Regions from separate parts of the Paraburkholderia sp. J11-2 genome, predicted to be linked through region 2. Evidence: riboswitches for the same ligand, from Rfam matches in the RefSeq annotation. Region 2 holds a riboswitch; the other holds the start of a gene.
What was found. Region 2 has a riboswitch for manganese ahead of U5A57_RS36025 (sodium:calcium antiporter). Riboswitches for the same ligand answer to the same signal wherever they lie in the genome.
Positions count from the first base shown of each region.

Region 1: another riboswitch for manganese. It lies ahead of U5A57_RS22580 (TMEM165/GDT1 family protein); the one in region 2 lies ahead of U5A57_RS36025 (sodium:calcium antiporter).

Region 1 is NZ_CAJMYY010000016.1:61,237-64,645, reverse strand. It holds gene pepN (aminopeptidase N) at 1-361, opposite strand, end outside; gene U5A57_RS22585 (DUF4136 domain-containing protein) at 740-1,426, shown strand; gene U5A57_RS22580 (TMEM165/GDT1 family protein) at 1,432-2,004, opposite strand; yybP-ykoY riboswitch at 2,097-2,252, opposite strand; gene guaD (guanine deaminase) at 2,299-3,409, opposite strand, start outside.
Region 2 is NZ_CAJMYY010000037.1:55,054-58,462, reverse strand. It holds gene U5A57_RS36030 (HPP family protein) at 1-776, shown strand, start outside; gene U5A57_RS36025 (sodium:calcium antiporter) at 794-1,792, opposite strand; yybP-ykoY riboswitch at 1,866-2,072, opposite strand; gene U5A57_RS36020 (porin) at 2,135-3,307, opposite strand.

The DNA.
Region 1 (3,409 bases), on a different contig from region 2:
AGAAGTTGCCGCTCGACACGTAAAGGCCCGAGAGCGTGGTGTTGGCGGCCGGGTCGCACGCGCCGGTGAGCGTGAGCTCGAACGCCTCGGGCACGTTCTCGACCGTGAGGCCGTGCTCGTGCGTGCGCACGTTCGCGTACGGTTTGCCGTCGATCGCCGCGCCGATGAATTCGAGCTGCTCGCCCATGAGTTCGAGATGCGCGGTGGGTTGCGCGTCGGGATTGCGCCGCACGCGCAACGTGCTCTTGACGACCGTGCGCTCGGGCGCGAGGTCGAATTCGAGGTCGACGGTATCGATCAGAAACGCGGGCGGTGCGTAGTCTTCGCGGCGGATCACGGTGGGCGTGGCAGTATCGGACATGGTCTGGATAGGGGCGTGTCGGATCGGTGTGGATCGATCGTGTGGATCGGATTGGCCGGCCGCGGCGGCGTGGGCGCCCGCAGGGCGCTGCCTGCCGTCGCGGGAGCACGGCGGTTCGCCCCATTGTACAAAGGCTCGGGCCGCTTTGTCCGTCAGGGCTCGGCCCGCGAACTTTCGCGCTGCGCCGCGAGTCAGTATGATCAGGCCCTGCCGCGCGGTGACAGACTACAAAGCGGGCCACAAGACAGGACACGACCGGCGTGAAGCGCGCACGGACCGGACAGGGCACCAACAGGGAATAAGCGCGGCGCAAAGTTCGTATCGGAGAGAGCGGCCCCCACGACTGCACCTTTCCAACTGAATGAAGACGAGAAGACCATGATGCACGACCGATGGACCCGCCGCGCCCTACTGATGCTGGCGGCGCTCGCACTCACGCTCTCCGGCTGCACGACTTACGTGACGAGCCAGGTGACCGCTTTCTCCGCATGGGACGGCGGCAGCGACGCCACGCGCACCTTTGCGTTCACACGCAGCGCCGAGCAGAGCCAGAGCATCGAGCAGAGCACCTACGAGCAGTTCGTCGCCAACGGGCTCGCTTCGCATGCGTTCCGCCTCGTGGCCGAACCGCAGGCGCACTACCTCGTGGGGCTCGCTTACGGCAGCCGCACCGACACGGTGACGGTTGCGCAGCCCGTGTTCTACAACCCCTGGCCGGGCCCGTACTGGGGCCCCTGGAATCCGTGGGGCGCGTGGGGACCGTATCAGCCCGCCTACGTGAACCAGACCTATCCGGTGTATTCGCATGCGCTCGGCATTCGCATCACCGAAAGGGCGAGCGGCAAGGAGGTCTACAACGTGACTGCGCGCACTTCCGGCGACGATCCGTCGCTCGTGCGCGTGATGCCCTTTCTCGTGCAGAGCGCGCTGGGAAATTTCCCTCTAGCTAACGGCACCGTGACGGAGGTCAAGATTCCGCTAGGCAAGGGCGGCGGCGCACCGAACGAGACCAGTGCGGCCTCGCCTGCAGCGGCGCAGGGTGCCGCAGCTGCGCCCGCCAAATAGGCCCGTCAGAACCCCACGCCCAGAATCGCGAGCACGCCGAGCACGACGAACAGCACCGCCGCAATCGCATGCACGAGCTTCGTCGGCAGCTTGTGGGCGAAGCGGTCGCCGAGCAGGATTGCAGGCACGTTCGCGATCATCATGCCGAGCGTCGTGCCGGCCACCACGCCGAAGAAGTCGTGAAAGCGCGCGGCGAGCGCGACGGTGGCGATCTGCGTCTTGTCGCCCATCTCGGCGAGAAAGAAGGTCACGACCGTCGCGCCGAATACGCCAAGCTGCGAGCGGTTCCCGCTCGCTTCGCCTTCTTCGAGCTTGTCCGGCACGAGAATCCACAGCCCCATGGCGACAAACGAGGCGGCGAGCGCCCAGCGCATCACACCGGGCGTGACGAGCGCGCCGAGCCACGTGCCGAGCGCGCCCGCGCCCGAGTGGTTGACGAGCGTGGCGACGAGCACGCCGAGAATGATCGGCACGGGTTTGCGGTAGCGCGCCGCGAGCACGAGCGAGAGCAGCTGTGTCTTGTCGCCAATTTCGGCGAGCGCGACGGCTCCGGTGGAAACCAGAAAAGCTTGGTTCACGTTGTGGTGGATCCTCGGGCCGTGGTGTGTGCGAGCGACGACCCACGCACCGCCGGGCCCTGTTGCGGCGGTCATGGGTCATCGGTCTCGCCAGGCCCGGGATAAAGGCTGCGTCCGCCATGGCCGCGCAGGCCAAGTCTGTTGACGGACGCCCCCGCGAATTCGCGCGCGGCAAGCGCGGGGTCTTGAGACCGGCGCTGCGGCACTGTGGCGCGATTCGGAGGCGGCTACTCCCCAATGAGGCGCGGATTATACCATGCAGGTTTTCCCTGCAACCCGCGCCGGGCGGGGCTTTCAGCGGTGCGCGCCGTCGCGGCTGTGCACGCGTTTGCCCGCCGCGTACGTCTCGAACACGGCGCGGTCGTCGCCGAGCAGGGCGAGCGCGAACAGCAATTCTTCCAGCGATTCGGCGCGCGCCGTACGCCGCGCGAGCAGCGGCGTGGACTGCGCATCGAGCACGACGAAGTCCGCTTCGCTGCCGGGCGCGAGCGTGCCGATCTTGTCGGCGAGATCGAGCGCGTGGGCCGCGCCCGCTGTCGCGAGCCAGAACATGCGCGTGGCCGTGAGATGGTGGCCGCCCATGCGCGCGACCTTGTGCGCCTCGTTCATGGTTTGCAGCATCGAGAACGAGGTGCCGCCGCCCACGTCGGTGGCGAGCGTCACGGGCATCGACGATGCGCCCGCCTTGTCGAAGTCGAACAGTCCGCTGCCGAGGAACAGGTTCGAGGTCGGGCAGTGCGCGGCAACCGTGCCGGTGTCCGCCATGCGGCGGCGGTCTTCGTCGTCGAGCCAGATGCAGTGGCCGTACACCGCGCGCTTGCGCAGGAGTCCGTAGTGATCGTACACATCGAGGTAGCTGCGATGACCCGGGAACAGTTCCTTGACCCACTTCACCTCATCCGGGTTTTCAGCCACATGGCTCTGGATGAAGATGTCGCCGTGCGCCTTCGCGAGCGCGCCGCACGCTTCGAGCTGCGCTTCGGTCGAGGTGGGCGCAAAGCGCGGCGTGAGCGCGTACATCTGGCGCCCGCGGTTGTGCCAGCGCTCGATCAGCTCGGCGCTGTCGTCGTAGCCCGTTTGCGGCGTATCGCGCAGGAACTCGGGGCAATGGCGGTCCATCAGCACCTTGCCCGCGACCATGCGCAGGTTCTTCGCTTCGCTCGCGGTGAAGAGCGCATCGGCGGACTGCTTGTGCACGGTGCAATACACGAGCGCCGTGGTCGTGCCGCAGGCGAGCAGTTCATCGACGAAAAAGCGCGCCGTGTCCTGCGCCACCGCTTCGTTTTCGAAGCCGCGCTCGGTCGGGAACGTGTAGGTGTCCAGCCACGGCAGGAGGCCCGGCGCGGGCGACGCGATCATGTCCGTCTGCGGATAGTGGATGTGCGTGTCGATGAAGCCCGGCACG
Region 2 (3,409 bases):
CGGCTTCCGTCGCCGTGGCGCTCGCGATCTGCGCGATGTTCCTGTGCCGCTGCGTACATCCGCCTTCAGGCGCGGTCGCGCTCACGGCCGTGCTCGGCGGTCCCGCTGTGCACGCACTCGGCTTTCACTTCGTGCTTGCGCCGATCGCGTTCCAGTCCTTCGCCTTGCTGAGCGCTGCGCTCGCCTTCCACGCGCTGACCGGACACCGCTATCCGCGCGCCGCGTTTCGTGCTCCGCAGCAAGCCGCTGCCATGCCGCTTGCTGCGCTCTCGCAACATCGATTGCAGCCGCTGAACGTTCCGCAAAAATCGTTCGAACAACTAACTTGTGAGGAAATCATGTCGATTGGCTGTCCCGCTGTGCCCGCAACAATGGGGGCGCGGGCGGCGCACGACATGTTCCGCCGCCACGGCGCTTCGACGCTGCCGGTGGTCGACGCCATGGACCGCGTGGTTGGCGTCGTCACGCATCACGCGCTCGGCGATCTCGTGCAGGCGGCCGGCATCGAGCGATTCTGGAATGCACTGCGCCGCGCGGTGCTGCGCGAGTCGGCGCGCGTGGAGGAAACGGTCGAGGCGGTGATGGCGGCCGGCGTGCACGCGGTCCATCGGGCCACGCCGCTCGCGCATCTGGTGCCGATCTTCATCGAGCACGCCTATCACGACATTCCCGTCATGGACGACGCGAGGCGGCTCGTTGGCGTGGTCAGGCATTCGGACATGATCCGCTGGCTTCATCACCATGCGGGCGCCGCCCAGGCCGCCGCTGCGGCCTGAGGTAGCTCAGAACCGCGTCAAACCACGAACAGCAACGCCGCGAACACCACATAGAGCCAGCCGACATGCGTGAGCTGACGGCTGCGCACCTTCGGCGCACGAAACGCCCACTGCAGAAACAGAATGGCGACCATGGTCGTCACGGCCGCAAGAATCGAAGGCGTGCCGAGATGCCACGGCGTGAAGAAGAGGCCGAACGCCGTGGGAATCGTGGCCTGAATCATCATCGCGCCGCTGATGTTCGCAAGCGCGAGGCGCTCCTTGCCCTGACGCACCCAGATGATCGCGTTCATGATCTCGGGCAGTTCGGTTGCGATCGGGCTGAACAACACGGCGGTCAACTGCGGGCTCAGGCCGAGCCACGGCCCCACGGCGCTGATCTGCTGCACAAACAGATGCGAGGCCGCGAAGATCACCGCGAGCGCACCGAGCGTCTGCAGCAGAATCCACACCATGGCCGGATTCTCGTCGTGTGGGCGCAGCTTGAGCGGCTCGAGATCGCCTTCCACTTCGCCGCTGTCTTCGGCGGAAAGCTCCTTCCAGCAGTAGAACGCGTAGGCCGCGAGAAACGCGATGCCCAGCAGCGGCTTGAAGCTGAACAGCACGAGCCCGAGCGCGATCTTCGCGACGAAGATCGCAAGGAACCAGAGCTGGTCGCGGCGCAGGCGGCGCGTATTCACATCGACGGTGGTAGCGCGCTCGCGGCCCACGCGTTTCGCGGTGGCGAGCAGTGCGACGCCCACTACGGCATAGGCGATTGTGCTGAGCGCGAGCGGCCCGCCAATCGCGGCGCCCACGCCAATTTCCTTGTGTGCGGGGTCCCCACCGAAAGCGACCGCAACGAGCGTGACCACGCTCTCGGGCAACGCCGTGCCGAACGCGGCGAGGATCGTGCCGGTGGCGGTCTGCGTGACCTTGAGCTTTTGACCGAGCCACTCGACGCTATTGACGAAGGTCTCGCAGGACAAGTAGATGATGCCGGCCGAGGCAACGAGCAGGGCGAACGTCAAGATCATGACGAACGCTCCGTGGCGCAAATGAGAAGGTGATGCGGGGCGAGACGAGTCATTGTTATTGCCGTATTGTGCGAGCCGGGCACCGAAACCATGACGCTTCCCTTCGCCCGGCCCGGGTGAAAGGGAAAACGTCATAGGTCTCGTCAGGCCGCGCTTTGCAGCGATTCGCTGCAGTCACTCGCAATACGGCTGCCGACGCCATGGTGCAGGGGCACCAATTATGTTGACGGCGGCGCAACGCCCAGGTTGGCGTTGCAGACTACTCCCCTAAGACAGGGGGCGATTATAGCCGAAGTTCATGGCGGCGAGCGATTTTCCGGCGCACTCGCCGCTCGATGCGAATTAGAACTTGTGACGCAGGCCGACCATCGCCATGGCCTGCTTGTCGTTGGTCGCATCGTTGCCGAAGTCGCCGAACGAGGCGACCGCGTTGACGAGTTCGCCCGTCCCCGCATCGATCGTCTTGCCCGAAGCCTTCTGGTAGCCCGCGAGCACGTAGATGTCGGTGCGTTTGGAGAGGAAATAGTCGCCGCCGAGGCTGAACTGGTTGTAGCTCGCGTCTACGCCGTTGCCGTGACCCTTCGTGTAGTTGTAGCCGAAGCCCACGAGCGCGACCGGCGTGACCTGATAGTTGATGAAGGCCTGGCCCGTGTTGAACTTCGTGTTGCTGTTCGCGCCGGCCGCGCTCTGATAGTTCGCGTACTCAACGTTGCTGTACGCGAGACCTGCCGTTACCGGCCCGTACGTGTAGTCGCCGGCTGCACGAATGATCTGCAGCGAGTTCGCGGAGACGAAGCCGCCCGTAATGGCGGTGGAATCCACGTTCACATCGGTGTTCGGATTCAGGCCGTCGAACGTCGCGGCCGTGCCGCCGTTGCTGTTGGCCTTGAAGTAGCCCGCACCGAAGCCGAACGGACCATGGTTGTAAGCGGCCGCCACGGCCCATGTCTGTCCCGCGCCGGTGCTGCCGGGCTGGCCGCCGAACGCGTACATCGCGCTCATTTGCAGGCCCCCGATGTTAGGGCTCGCGTACTTGATCGAGTTGCTCGTGCGGTAGCTGTTGTCGTAGTTGTCCATGTCGCCCGGCGTGGCGAACGCGGACCCGAATGCGCCGTCGTTGGTGAGCGGTTGCAGCAAGTCGATGAGCGGATCGTACTGGCGGCCGAGCGTGACGGCGCCGGCGGTGTTCGAATTCAGGCCGACCATCGCCGTGCGGCCGAAGAGACGACCACCCTGGTTCTGCTTGCCGTTGTCGATATTGAAGCCGCTTTCGAGCTTGAAGATCGCCGAAAGGCCGTTGCCGAGATCCTCAGTGCCGCGCAGGCCCCAGAGGTTAGGCGACAGGTTGCCGGACATCATCTGGAACGTGCCGCCCGAGCCGTTCTTGCCTTGCTGGTTGCCGAACCAGGCAACGGAGGTGTCGAGCGAGCCGTAGAGCGTCACGCTGCTTTGCGCGTGGGCGATGGAGGCGAAGGTTGCCAGCGTAAAGGCGGCGGCGAGAGCGGTTTTTTTCATTGAATGATCTTCGTTGATGAGTGGCGTAGGTGAGAGTGAATTCGCTGCGCGCGAAGGCACGTGAAGACACGATGCGGGCCGGCGCCCCGAAATTCAGCGGCG